DNA from 2 places in the Streptomyces sp. BL1 genome. Region 1 is predicted to be linked to the other one. Evidence: riboswitches for the same ligand, from Rfam matches in the RefSeq annotation. Region 1 holds a riboswitch; the other holds the start of a gene.
What was found. Region 1 has a riboswitch for cobalamin ahead of AC3AGO_RS26435 (cobalamin biosynthesis protein). Riboswitches for the same ligand answer to the same signal wherever they lie in the genome.
Positions count from the first base shown of each region.

Region 2: linked by a shared signal. The riboswitch ahead of cobN (cobaltochelatase subunit CobN) and the one ahead of AC3AGO_RS26435 (cobalamin biosynthesis protein) in region 1 are both predicted to bind cobalamin.

Region 1 is NZ_JBXYWZ010000002.1:6,020,043-6,027,013, reverse strand. Features, by position in the region: gene AC3AGO_RS26450 (class II aldolase/adducin family protein) at 1-462, opposite strand, end outside; gene AC3AGO_RS26445 (anion permease) at 719-1,966, shown strand; gene AC3AGO_RS26440 (hypothetical protein) at 2,011-2,235, shown strand; cobalamin riboswitch at 2,408-2,558, shown strand; gene AC3AGO_RS26435 (cobalamin biosynthesis protein) at 2,679-3,632, shown strand; gene AC3AGO_RS26430 (cobyric acid synthase) at 3,629-5,212, shown strand; gene AC3AGO_RS26425 (putative cobaltochelatase) at 5,280-6,971, shown strand, end outside.
Region 2 is NZ_JBXYWZ010000002.1:5,619,624-5,626,594, forward strand. Features, by position in the region: gene AC3AGO_RS24660 (cobalt-precorrin-6A reductase) at 1-330, shown strand, start outside; gene AC3AGO_RS24665 (precorrin-2 C(20)-methyltransferase) at 377-1,885, opposite strand; gene AC3AGO_RS24670 (precorrin-8X methylmutase) at 1,882-2,508, opposite strand; gene cobG (precorrin-3B synthase) at 2,520-4,013, opposite strand; cobalamin riboswitch at 4,071-4,235, shown strand; gene cobN (cobaltochelatase subunit CobN) at 4,270-6,971, shown strand, end outside.

The DNA.
Region 1 (6,971 bases):
GCAGGCGTTGCGGTCGTCGAGGGCGGCGAGCATGTGGTCTGCCAGTTCGTCGCTGCCGTACGTGGCGTACGGGGCGACGCGTACGGGGCCGCCGAGTGCCGCTGCCATGTAGTGCACGGGCGGCAGTTCGCCGACGAGGGTGGAGACGGCGGTGGCGTGCACGGCGTGGGTGTGCACGACGGCGCGCGCGTCGGTGTTCTTGTATACGGCGAGGTGCATCGGCAGTTCGCTGGTGGGCTTCGGCCCGTCGGTGGCGGGACGGCCGCCCTCCAGGTCGACGGCGCACAGATCGTCCGGGCCGAGCTTGTCATAAGGGACCCCCGTGGGGGTCACGAGTACGGTGTCGCCGACACGTACCGAGACGTTGCCCGAGGTGCCCACGACGAGTCCGTCCTCGACAGTCCGGCGTGCGGTGTCCACGAGCTGCTGCCAGGCGTCACGCCAGCCGTCGTGCAGGTGCATATGCCTTACCTCCGGCTCGGCACTGTAGCGAACGGCCTGGTGGCGGCGGGAGGCGGGCGGTACGGGGCGGACGGCCAACGCCCCGCATGTGCCCGGGAGTTCGGAACGACTCCGAAGATCCGGACATTAGTGATCCATTGCACACAACAGACGTCTGTCAGCGACATCGGGGCGCCTGCCGCAGTTCATCTTCCGTTCACTCGCCGTACCTACGTTCAGCGAGTCATTAACCTTCGAACTGATTGTGCCTGGGTGAATGGAACACATCACGCTTCTCATCGGGATCGTGATCGTCACGGCCTTGGTGTTCGACTTTACGAACGGCTTCCACGACACGGCCAATGCCATGGCCACGACCATCTCCACCGGGGCACTGAAGCCCAAGGTGGCGGTGACGATGTCGGCGGCGCTCAACCTCGTCGGCGCGTTTCTGTCCGTCGAGGTCGCCAAGACCATCTCTGACGGGATCATCAACGAAGGTTCCGGGATCAAACCTGAAGTGATCTTCGCCGCGCTGGTCGGCGCGATCATCTGGAACCTGCTCACCTGGCTGGCAGGGCTCCCCTCCAGCTCCTCGCACGCCCTCATGGGCGGCCTCATCGGAGCCACCGTCGCGTCCGTCGGTCTCAACGCCGTGAACGGCGAGACCGTGGTCATGAAGGTGCTCATCCCGGCACTCGCCGCCCCGCTCGTCGCGGGCATCGCCTCGCTCGTCGCGACCCGGCTCACCTACCGCGTCGCGAGGAACACCGACGAGAAGGACTCCGCCAAGGGCTACCGCGCCGGACAGATCACGTCCGCCGCGCTGGTCTCCCTGGCGCACGGCACCAACGACGCGCAGAAGACCATGGGCGTGATCACCCTCGCGCTCGTCGCCGGCGGCGCGCTGGCACCCGGTTCGGACCCGCCCATGTGGGTCATCGCGTCCGCGGGCATCGCCATCGCGCTGGGCACCTACCTCGGCGGCTGGCGGATCATCCGCACCATGGGCAAGGGCCTCACCGACATCAAGCCCCCGCAGGGCTTCGCCGCACAGACCGGCGCCGCGGCCACCATCCTGGCCTCCTCGCACATCGGCTTCTCGCTCTCCACCACCCACGTCTGCTCCGGTGCCGTCATGGGCTCCGGGGTCGGCCGCAAGGGCGGCGTGGTGCGCTGGTCGACGGCGGGCCGGATGGTCGCCGGATGGGCACTGACCCTGCCGGCGGCCGGACTGGTCGCCGCGGGCTCCGCGCTGCTGGCGTCCCAGGGCAACTGGGGTGTCACCACGGTCGCGGTGCTGGCGCTGGTGATCTGCGGCGGCATCTGGCTGCTGTCGCGCCGTGAGCCGGTCGACCACACCAACGTCAACGACACCCGCATCGCCGAGCCCGCGGCCGACGCGCCGCAGGGCGTCGTCACGGCCGCCGTACGGGCCGTCAGCCCGCCGCCCGCCGCGGGCGCCGCGGCGACGGACAGCGCGGCCGCAGCGGAGAAGCAGCCCGCCGCCGGCGTCTCCTCCTGACGCCGCGGCTTCGGAAAGCCGGAAAGCCGGAAGAGAGAATCGCTATGGAAATCGACTGGGCCGCACTCGGCCAGGTCTTCGGCGTCACGCTGGTGGCGACGGTCGGTCTGGTGGGCGTCTTCACGCTCGGCATCGTCGGTACGTCGTCCCGGAGCACCGCCGACGGCGGGTCGACGAGCGCCTCGGCGCCCGCCAGGGCCGGCGCCGTCGTGTGCTTCGCCCTGTGCGCGGCAGCCGTCGCGTTCGGGATCTGGATCATCGCCGCATAGCACGGCGCGCCGCGGTCGTCCGCGGCACCCCGTGGAACTCGCCGAAGGGGCACCGGTCTTGGCCGGTGCCCCTTCCGGTGTGTCTGCTCACACTCTTCCGTCGCAGGTCAACACGAAGTTGACGCCGTTTCCTCACCATGGTGGACTTCACGTTGCCCAGCGGCGGCAGGAGAGGAAGCCGGTGAGAATCCGGCGCGGTCCCGCCACTGTCACCGGGGAGCGCTCCCCATCCGAAGGTCACGGCCCGCCAGCGACACGGGCTGGAAGGCAGGGGAACGGTGCAACGGCACCGGCACGAGCGCCGATCCGGGAGCCAGGAGACTCTCACCGCCGGACACGTCGAACCAGGGCGCGGACCCTGAGTGAGGACACCGCCATGTCTGGCACCCGGTCAACTCCCTGTCCGACGACGGCCGTACGAGGCGCGACGGCGCGCTGACGACATGCCGCGTGCGAAGCACAGCTCCTATGTCACCGGTGCGGCCCTGGGCTACGCGCTCGACCTGCTCGCGGGCGATCCGCGCCGTGCGCACCCCGTCGCCGCCTTCGGGCGGGCCGCGGGCGCGCTGGAGCGCGCGCTGTGGCGCGACGGGCGTACGGCGGGCGCCGCGTACACCGCGCTGTGCGTGGGCGGCACCGTAGCCGCCGCGGCCGGAGCCGTCGGCGCGCTGCGCCGCGCTCCCCGCTCCCGTACGGCACTGACCGCCGCTGCCACCTGGGCCGTTGTCGGCGGGACCTCGCTGTGCCGCGAGGCGCAGGCGATCGGCACCGCCCTGGAGGCGGGCGATGTCGAGGGCGCACGGCGGCGGTTGCCGCATCTGTGCGGACGCGACCCGCAGGCGCTGGACGCGGACGGCATCGCGCGCGCTGTGGTCGAATCCGTCGCGGAGAACACGTCCGACGCGGTCGTCGGGGCGCTCGTGTGGGGCGCGCTGGCGGGCGTACCGGGGCTGGCCGGGTTCCGCGCCGTGAACACGCTGGACGCGATGGTCGGCCACCGCTCGCCCCGCCACCTGCGGTTCGGCTGGGCGGCCGCACGGCTCGACGACGTCGCGGGCTGGCCCGGCGCCCGGCTGACCGCGCTGCTGGCCGTACTGGGCGGGCCCGACCCGCACGGCGCGTGGCGCGCGTGGCAGGCGGACGCGGGAGAGCATCCCAGCCCCAACGCGGGCCCTGTGGAAGCCGCGTTCGCGGGTGCACTGGGTGTCCGTCTGGGGGGCACGCTCTCGTACGGCGGGCGGACGGAGCACCGGCCCGTGCTGAACACCGAGGGACGCGACGTGCGTTCCGGCGACATCGAGCGGGCCGTACGGCTGTCGCGGCGCGTCGGCGCCCTGACGCTGGCCGTCACCGCAGCGGGACGGCTGGCGCTGCTCCGCGGGAAGGGGAGGGTGTGAGCGGTACCCGTACACGTACCGGAGGCGGTCTGCTGATCGCGGGGACGACCTCGGACGCGGGCAAGAGCGTGGTCACGGCGGGCATCTGCCGCTGGCTGGCGCGCAAGGGCATCAAGGTCGCCCCCTTCAAGGCGCAGAACATGTCGCTCAATTCGTTCGTCACGCGCGACGGTGCGGAGATCGGGCGGGCGCAGGCCATGCAGGCCGCGGCCGCGCGGACCGAGCCGAGCGCGCTGATGAACCCGGTGCTGCTGAAGCCGGGCGGCGACAGGACGAGCCAGGTCGTACTGCTGGGCAAGCCGGTGGGTGAACTAAGTGCCCGTGGCTACCACGCCGGGCGGCAGGGGCAGCTCCTGGAGACCGTCACCGGCTGTCTGGAAGAGCTGCGCAGCACCCACGACGCGGTGATCTGCGAGGGCGCCGGCAGCCCGGCGGAGATCAATCTGCGGCGCAGCGACATCGTCAACATGGGCCTCGCGCGGGCCGCCGGGCTGCCCGTCGTGGTGGTCGGCGACATCGACAGGGGCGGCGTGTTCGCGTCGTTCTTCGGTACGACCGCGCTGCTGTCGGGCGAGGACCAGTCGCTGCTGGCCGGCTATATGGTCAACAAGTTCCGCGGCGACGTGTCGCTGCTGGAGCCCGGCCTGGAGCAGCTGCGCGGGCTGACGGGCCGGCAGACGCTCGGCGTACTGCCGCACCGGAACGGGCTGGGCATCGACGAGGAGGACGGACTGCGCGTGTCGATGCGCGGCACGGTCCGCGAGTCGGCGATCGACCCGCCGCACGGCAGCGACGTCCTGCGGGTCGCCGTGCTGCCGGTGCCGCTGATGTCGAACTTCACGGATGTCGACGCGCTGGCCGCCGAGCCGGGTGTCGTCGTCCGCTTCACCGACCGGCCCGAGGAACTCACCGACGCCGACCTGGTGGTGGTGCCCGGCACCCGCGGCACCGTGAAGGCCCTGCGCTGGCTGCGGGAGCGCGGCCTGGCGCAGGCGCTGGCGCGGCGCGCCGCCGAGGGCCGCCCGGTGCTGGGCATCTGCGGCGGCTACCAGCTGCTGGGCGAACGCATCGAGGACGACGTCGAGTCGCGCGCCGGGACGGTGGAGGGGCTCGGACTGCTGCCCGTACGGGTGCGGTTCGCGCCGGAGAAGACCCTCGCGCGGCCCGCCGGCACGGCGCTGGGGCAGCCGGTCGAGGGGTACGAGATCCACCACGGTGTCGCCGAAGTGCTCGGCGGCGACGACGCGTTCATCTCGGACGCGCACGGGCGCGCGCTGGACGGCTGCCGTGTGGGCTCCGTACGGGGCACACACTGGCACGGGTCGCTGGAGTGCGACAGCTTCCGGCGGGCGCTGCTGCGGCGGGTGGCCGACGAGGCGGGCCGCCCCGGTTTCGTACCGGCGCCGGAGACGAGCTTCGCCACCCTGCGCGAGGAACAGCTCGACCGGCTGGGCGACCTGATCGAGGAACACGCCGACACCGACGCGCTGCTGCGGCTGATCGAGCAAGGAGCGCCCGCGGGGCTGCCGTTCGTCCCGCCGGGCGCGCCGGCACCCGCTCAGGACGGAGCGAGGTCATGAACGACACCGCCATGCAACACGGTTACCGGACGTTGTCCGGCCCGCACCACCGAGGAAGGACGTCAGCATGAGCACGCCGTACCCGTTCACCGCGCTTGTCGGTATGCGGGACCTGCAGCTCGGACTGCTGCTGAACGCCGTCAACCCCAGCATCGGGGGCGTGCTCGTACGGGGTGAGAAGGGGACCGCGAAGAGCACCGCCGTACGGTCGCTGGCCGCGCTGCTGCCGCAGCTCGACACGGTGCCGGGCTGCCGGTTCTCCTGTGCTCCGGCCGCGCCCGACGCGGAGTGCCCGGACGGGCCGCACGAGACGGCACCCGGCGTGCAGCGGGACGCCCGGCTGGTCGAACTGCCCGTCGGCGCCTCGGAGGACAGGCTCGTCGGTTCGCTGGACATCGAGCGCGCACTGTCGGAGGGCGTGAAGGCGTTCGAACCCGGCCTCCTCGCACAGGCGCACCGTGGCGTGCTGTACGTCGACGAGGTCAACCTGTTGCAGGACTTCCTCATCGACTCCCTGCTGGACGCGGCCGCCATGGGCGTGTCGCACATCGAGCGCGAGGGTGTGTCCGTACGGCACGCCGCGAAGTTCCTGCTGGTCGGCACCATGAACCCCGAAGAGGGCGAACTGCGGCCGCAGTTGCTCGACCGGTTCGGGCTGACGGTCGAGGTGGCCGCGTCCCGGGAGACCGACGAGCGGGTCGAGGTCGTCAAGCGGCGCATGGCGTACGACGAGGACCCGGAGGGCTTCTCCGCGCACTGGACGGACGACGAGCAGTCGCTGCGCGAGCGCATCGCCGCGGCCCGTGCGCTGCTGCCGCAGGTGCGGCTGGGCGACGCGGCGCTCCGTCAGATCGCGGCGACCTGCGCCGCGTTCGAGGTGGACGGCATGCGCGCCGACATCGTGATGGCGCGTACGGCCGCCACGCTCGCCGCGTGGGCGGACCGTACGGACGTGCTGGCGGAGGACGTACGGCAGGCGGCGCTGCTGGCGCTGCCGCACCGCAGGCGCCGGAACCCGTTCGACTCCCCCGGGCTCGACGAGGACAAGCTCGACGAGACGCTGGAGCAGAACGCGGGACAGGACGACGAGGGCGACGGGGACGACGATCCGGACGGCGGTGGCGGCCCGGACGGCGGCGGTGGACAGCCGCCCCAGGAGCCGGAGGGCCCGCAGGACGGCCAGCCGTCCGAGAACGAACAGTCCGACGGCGGCGGGCAGTCGGAGCAGCCGGAGATCCCCGAGCAGGAGCAGCCGTCGGAGCCGAGCCCGGCCCGTGCGGACGCGTCCCCCGACGAGGAGCAGCCGGAGGAGAGCGAGCAGCCGGCGTCCGGGCAGAGCCGGGAGAAGGGCGCGGCCTCGGCGGGCGAGCCGTTCAAGGCGCGCACGCTGACCGTGCCCGGACTGGGCGAGGGCGCCGCCGGACGGCGATCCCGCGCGCGGACGACACACGGGCGCACGATGGGTGCCCGCCGGCCCCAAGGGTCGCTCGGCAGGCTGCACTTGTCGGCCACCGTGCAGGCGGCGGCCCCGCACCAGCGGACACGCGGGCGCAGCGGCCCCGGACTGGTGGTGCGCCGGGACGACTTCCGGGAGGCCGTGCGGGAGGGCCGTGAGGGCAATCTCGTGCTGTTCGTCGTCGACGCCTCCGGCTCGATGGCGGCCCGCAAGCGCATGAGCGCCGTGAAGGGTGCCGTGCTGTCGCTGCTGCTGGACGCGTACCAGCGGCGCGACAAGGTCGGGCTGATCACTTTCCGCCAG
Region 2 (6,971 bases), 400 kb from region 1:
GGGCTCGCGGCCTTCGCCGGACTCGATCAACTCTGGTTCCTGCTGCGGTCGGTCGACGCTCCGGAACCCCCGCAGCCGCGGCACCTGGAGGTACTGCTGGACCGCGGCCCCTTCACCCTCGAAGGGGAGCGGCGGCTGCTGCGGGAGCACCGTGTCGACGTCGTCGTGACCAAGGACAGCGGCGGTTCCGCCACCGCGCCCAAGCTCGCCGCCGCCCGGGAGGCCGGCCTGCCCGTGGTGATCGTCCGCAGGCCGGAGGTTCCCGAGGGAGTGCCGGTGGTGCCCGGCGCCGGGCAGGCAGCCGAGTGGCTGCGCGCCCGGCTCGGCTGACGGACCGTCGGCCCGCCCGCCGGCATCCGGCCCGCCGGCTCGCCCGTCAGCTCTCCGGATAGCGACGGGGCGTCCACACGGTGTCGCCGTCGCCGCGTTCCACGTGCTGCGTCTGCGAGGAGCCGATCAGCAGGATGGTGCGCATGTCGACCTGATCGGGGTCGAGTTCGGCGAGCCGCACCGTCCGCACCGCCTCCTCGGGGCCGCCGACATCGCGCGCCAGCACCACGGGGGTGTCCGGGGCGCGGTGCTCCAGCAGCACCTCGCGGGCCTTCCCGACCTGCCAGGTACGGCTGCGCGAACCGGGGTTGTAGAGGGCCAGCGCCAGGTCGGCGGACGCGGCGGCCGACAGCCGTTCGGCCACCGTCTCCCACGGCTTGAGCCGGTCGGAGAGGGAGATCACGGCGTAGTCGTGGCCCAGCGGAGCACCGGCGCGGGACGCGGCCGCGTTGGCGGCCGTCACCCCAGGCAGCACCCGTACGGGCACGTCCGCGTACGTCTCCTGCGAGGCGACCTCCAGTACGGCCGTGGCCATCGCGAAGACCCCCGGATCACCGGAGGAGACCACGGCCACCCGGCGGCCGCGCCGGGCCAGGTCGAGGGCGAGTTCGGCGCGCTCCGACTCCACCTTGTTGTCGGAGGCGTGCCGCTGCTGGCCGGCCCGTACCGGCACCCGGTCCAGATACGTCGTGTAGCCCACCAGGTCCTGCGCCGCGGCCAGTTCACCGCGCGCCTCCGGCGTCAGCCACATGGGCCCGGCGGGCCCGGTGCCGACCACCACGACCTCGCCGCGCTCCCGCGGCTCCGGCTCGTGGTCCACCCGGCTGGGCAGCACGGCGACGGAGAAGTACGGCACCTTCTCGGCGTCCGCCTCGGCCAGCGCGCCGGTACGTTCGCCGCTCATCGTGGCGCGCTCCACGTAGTGCGTCTCGGCCAGCCGCCCGGAGCGCTCGGCCGCGCGCCGTACGGCGGGGAAGGTACGGCCCAGCTTCATCACCACCGCGGCGTCGGTGGAGGCGAGCCGGGACGCCAGCTCCTCCTCGGGCAGCGTGCCCGGCAGGATCGTCAGCACCTCCTCGCCCTCCGCGAGCGGCTTGCCCAGCCGGGCCGCCGCCGCGCTCACCGAGGTGACACCGGGGATGACCTCGGTCGGATAGCGGTCGGCGAGCCGCTTGTGCATGTGCATGTACGAGCCGTAGAAGAGCGGGTCGCCCTCGGCGATGACGGCGACCGTACGGCCGGCGTCGAGGTGCGCGGCGAGCCGCGCGGCGGACTCGGTGTAGAAGTCCTCCATCGCGCCCTTGTAGCCGCCGGGATGGTCGGTGGTCCCGGTGGTGACCGGGTAGACGAGGGCTTCCTCGATGTGGTCCTCGCGCAGGTGCTTCGCGGCGATGGAGCGGGCGATGGAACGGCCGTGCTGCGCACTGTGGTACGCGACGACATCGGCCTCCGAGATGACCTCGACGGCGCGTACGGTCATCAGCGACGGGTCGCCGGGGCCGAGCCCGACGCCGTAGAGCCGGCCTGTCGCGTGCTGGGGGTGCTGCTCGTTCACTCTTCCTCGCTCGCTATCGCGTTGATCGCGGCCGCGGCGAGGGCGCTGCCACCGCGCCGCCCGCGCACGACCAAGTGGTCGAGGCCGGAGGGATGTTCGGCCAGTGCGTCCTTGGACTCGGCAGCGCCGATGAAGCCGACGGGCACGCCGATGACCGCGGCCGGACGCGGCGCGCCCTCCTCGATCATCTCCAGCAGCCGGAACAGCGCGGTGGGCGCGTTGCCCACGGCCACCACGGCGCCGTCCAGATGGTCGCGCCACAGTTCCAGCGCGGCGGCGGTGCGGGTGTTGCCCAACTCCCGGGCGAGCCCCGGCACCGCGGGGTCGGACAGCGTGCACAGTACGGCGTTGTCCGCGGGCAGCCGCTTGCGGGTGACCCCGCTGGCGACCATCGCGGTGTCGCACAGGATCGGCGCCCCGGCCTGCAGCGCCTCGCGGGCACGGATGACGGCCTTCGGGCTGTACGCGAGATCACGGACGAGATCGACCATCCCGCAGGCGTGGATCATCCTGACCGCGACCTGGCTGACCTCGGCGGGCAGGCCCGCGAGATCCGACTCGGCCCGGATGGTGGCAAAGGACTGGCGGTAGATCTCCGCGCCGTCCTTCTCGTACTCGAACACTGTGCTCCCGCTCATCTCGTCACTGTTGTGTGCGCTGTTGTGGTGCCGGCTGTGGCTGTCAGCGCGGCGGCTGCCGTACGCGTCCCTCGCGCACGTGCCGACGCGACCGCGCCGGCGAGTCCGCGCCTGTCCACGGATTCCGGTCCGGTCCCGTGCGCGGATTCCGGCCCGACTGGGTCTTCTCCCCGAACGCGCACGGTGTAGCCCTCCTCGTCCGCGACGACATCCACCCAGTCGCCTCGCGGGTGTCCGCAACGCCGTTCACAGCCCGACCAGTAGACGGGCAGCGCGTGCTCCGGGACGGCGGCCTCTGTGACGATGCTCTCCGTGACGGCCGCGGCCGCGTCGGCCCGTACATCGCGGTGGGACTTCGCACAGCCGGGCCGCCCCGTGCACGCTCCCACGCCCAGCCAGGGGGAGGAGGGGCCGGTGATCAGGCCCGCCGCGTCGAGGGCGCGAAGCCGCTCACCGGCCGCGTCGGCGGACAGTCCGGCGGTGGCCTCTCCGGAGACGCCCTCGGACAGTCCGGCAGCGGACAGTCCGGGCAGGGGTAGGACGACGCCCCGCCAGGGTGTGACCCGCAGTTCGCCCGTCCCGTCCTGCGCTGCCACGCCCGCCAGTTGCCGCCACTGCGCGGCGGTCAGCCTGCCGAGCGGCGCGACGACGGACAGCGCGCGGGGAGCGTCCCCCGAACCGGCACCCGTCACGGCGCCGGGCGAGGGCGGGGCGCCCCGAGGGGCGGGCGCATCCGCGACGTATGTCGCCGATATCCCCTTCTCCTGAAGGGTGTCCGGGAGGCGGTGGGCGAACCCGGTCTGTCCCGCGGGCAGTTCACGTACCCGCCAGACATGTGCACCGGTGTCCCGTATGGCCGTGAGGAACATCTCCGCGGCCGCCAGCGCCGCGCCGGGCACTGCGTCACGGTGGTCTCCGCGCACCCGGACCGCCGCCGGTTCGTCGCCGACGCGCAGCAGCGCGTCGCCGCCGGGCAGCGCGAGCAAGGTCACATCCGCGTCGAGCGAAGCGACGTCCCCGCGCCCGTCGTCGAGGGCGAACAGGAAGCGCCCGGACAGCGCCGTGGCCTCCTCGTTCGCGCACAGCAGCGCGTCCAGGTGGCCGGCCCAGCCGCGCACATCGCCGTCGCCCGCACCGTCCAGCCCGCTCAGCGGCGAGGCGACGACGTTGCGCACCCGTTCGTGCCGGGGCGAGGGCAGCAGGCCGGACGTCTCCAGTACGGACGCCAGTTGGCCGGCGCAGCACTCGTCCAGGCCGCGCAGCTGGAGGTTTCCGCGCGAGGTGATGTCGATGCGGCCGTCGCCGAGCCGGTCCGCCGCGTCCGCCAGCGCCACCGCCTGCCGGGCGGTCAACAGGCCTGCGGGGATGCGGATCCGGGCCAGCGCACCGTCGTCCGCCGAGTGCAGGCGCAGCGCTCCGGGGCAGGCGTCACCGCGGTCCCGTACGGGCGGATTCGCCCATGTTCGTGGTGTCGAGGAGAGCTGCGGCATGGCGGCGAGCATACCGACGTTTCCGCAGGCCGTATCGTCCCCGCGGTTGGCCGGACCCTTACTATGTTGTGCGGCGGGCCACGCGGTCCGCCTCCGTCAGCGACGGCTCCAGGGGGAGGAAGACCGGTGCGAATCCGGTGCGGTCCCGCCACTGTGAGCCCATCGGCTGTGATTCCTGCAGCCGCCGGGTGAGCCAGGAACTCCCGCCGTCACTCTCACCGCCCGGGGCGCGGACCCCGAGGAAGGCCGACGCCGCATGATCCTGCTGCTGTCCACCTCCGACACCGATCTGCTCAGCGCCCGCGCGTCCGAGGGGCCCGTGCCGTACCGGTACGCGAACCCCGCGCGCCTCGACCTCGACGAGCTGCCCGGTCTGCTGGAGGGCACCGATCTCGTCGTCGTCCGCCTCCTCGGCGGACTCCGTGCCTGGCAGGAGGGCATCGACCAGCTGCTGGCGCAGGACCGCCCGGTGGTCGTCCTCACCGGTGAACAGGCCCCGGACGCACAGCTGATGGAGGCGTCCACCGTCCCCATCGGCGTCGCCGCCGAGGCGCACGCCTATCTGGCGCACGGCGGCCCCGGCAATCTCGACCAGCTCGGCCGCTTCCTCTCCGACACGGTCCTGCTCACCGGGCACGGCTTCGAGCCGCCCGCCGCAGCGCCCACCTGGGGCCCGCTGGAGCGCACCGCGAAGGACGGCGCCGCGGGCCCGGACATCGCGGTGCTCTACTACCGCGCCCACCACATGAGCGGCAACACCGCCTTCGTCGACACCCTGTGCGGCGCCGTCGAGGAGGCCGGCGGCCGGCCGATGCCGCTGTACGTGGCCTCGCTGCGCGCCCCCGAGCCCGAACTCCTCGACAAGCTGCGGGAAGCCGACGCCATCGTCACCACCGTGCTCGCCGCCGGCGGCAGCAAGCCGGCCGAGGCGTCCGCGGGCGGCGACGACGAGTCGTGGGACGCGGGCGCGCTCGCGGCGCTGGACGTGCCGATCCTGCAGGCGCTCTGCCTCACCAGCCCGCGCGCCGCGTGGGAGGAGAACGACGAGGGCGTCTCCCCGCTGGACGCCGCCAGCCAGGTCGCCGTGCCCGAGTTCGACGGCCGGCTCATCACCGTCCCGTTCTCCTTCAAGGAGATCGACGAGGACGGCCTGCCCGCGTACGTCGCCGACCCCGAGCGCGCGGCCCGCGTCGCCGGAACCGCTGTACGCCACGCCCGTCTTCGGCACACGCCGAACGCGGAGAAGCGCCTCGCGCTGGTGCTGTCCGCGTACCCGACGAAGCACTCCCGCATCGGCAACGCCGTCGGCCTCGACACCCCCGCCAGCGCCGTCGCCCTGCTGCGCCGGCTGCGCGAGGAGGGCTACGACTTCGGCGACGAGAGCGCCGAGCCGGTGCCCGGCCTGGAGTCCGGCGACGGCGACGAACTGATCTACGCCCTGATCGAGGCCGGCGGCCACGACCAGGACTGGCTCACCGAGGAGCAGCTGGCCCGCAACCCGGTCCGCATCCCCGCCGCCGACTACCGCCGCTGGTACGCCCGCCTCCCGCAGGAGCTGCGCGACTCCGTCGAGGAGCACTGGGGCCCGCCGCCCGGCCAGATGTTCGTCGACGACAGCAGCAACCCCGAGGGCGACATCGTGCTCGCGGCGCTGCGCCGCGGCAATCTGCTGATCCTCATCCAGCCGCCGCGCGGCTTCGGCGAGAACCCGATCGCGATCTACCACGACCCCGATCTTCCGCCCTCGCACCACTACTTGGCCGCCTACCGGTGGATGTCCGCCGACCGCGACGACGGCGGCTTCGGCGCCGACGCCATGATCCACCTGGGCAAGCACGGCAACCTGGAGTGGCTGCCCGGCAAGAACGCCGGACTGTCCGCCGCCTGCGCGCCGGACGCGGCCCTCGGCGACCTGCCGCTGATCTACCCGTTCCTGGTCAACGACCCGGGCGAGGGCACCCAGGCCAAGCGCCGGGTGCACGCCACGCTCGTCGACCACCTCGTGCCGCCGATGTCCCGCGCCGAGAGCTACGGCGACATCGCGCGCCTGGAACAGCTCCTCGACGAGCACGCGGCGGTCTCCGCCATGGACCCGGCGAAGCTGCCCGCGATCCGCGCACAGATCTGGACGCTGCTCCAGGCCGCGAAGCTCGACCACGACCTGGGCCTCGAAGAGCGCCCGGACGACGAGAAGTTCGACGACATCCTGATCCACGTCGACGGCTGGCTGTGCGAGATCAAGGACGCCCAGATCCGGGACGGCCTGCACGTCCTGGGCTCGGCCCCGGAAGGCGCGGCGCACGTCAACCTCGTCCTGTCCATCCTGCGCGCCCGCCAGATCTGGGGCGGCACCACCTCGCTGCCCGGCCTGCGCGAGGCCCTCGGCCTCGACGAGTCGGCGTCCGACCGTACGGGCTCCGACACGGCGGAGGACGCGGCCCGTGTGCTCATCGAGGGCATGGAGGAAGCCGGCTGGGACCCGGCCGCCGTGTCCCGCGTCACCGCGGACCTCCCCGCCGAGCAGCGCGAACAGGTCGGCAGCATCCTGGAGTTCGCCGCCGCCGAGGTCGTGCCGCGGCTCGCCGCCACCACGCAGGAGATCCAGCACGCGGTGCACGCGCTGAACGGCGGCTTCGTCCCGGCGGGCCCGTCCGGCTCGCCGCTGCGCGGACTCGTCAACGTGCTGCCGACGGGCCGCAATTTCTACTCCGTCGACCCCAAGGCCGTGCCCAGCAAGCTCGCCTGGGAGACCGGACAGGCCCTCGCCGACTCGCTGCTGGAGCGCTACCGCTCCGACAACGGCGACTGGCCCGCGTCCGTCGGCCTGTCCCTGTGGGGCACCAGCGCCATGCGCACCGCCGGCGACGACGTGGCCGAGGCCCTCGCGCTGCTCGGCGTCCGCCCCGTGTGGGACGACGCATCGCGCCGCGTCACCGGTCTCGAAGCGATCCCGCTGGA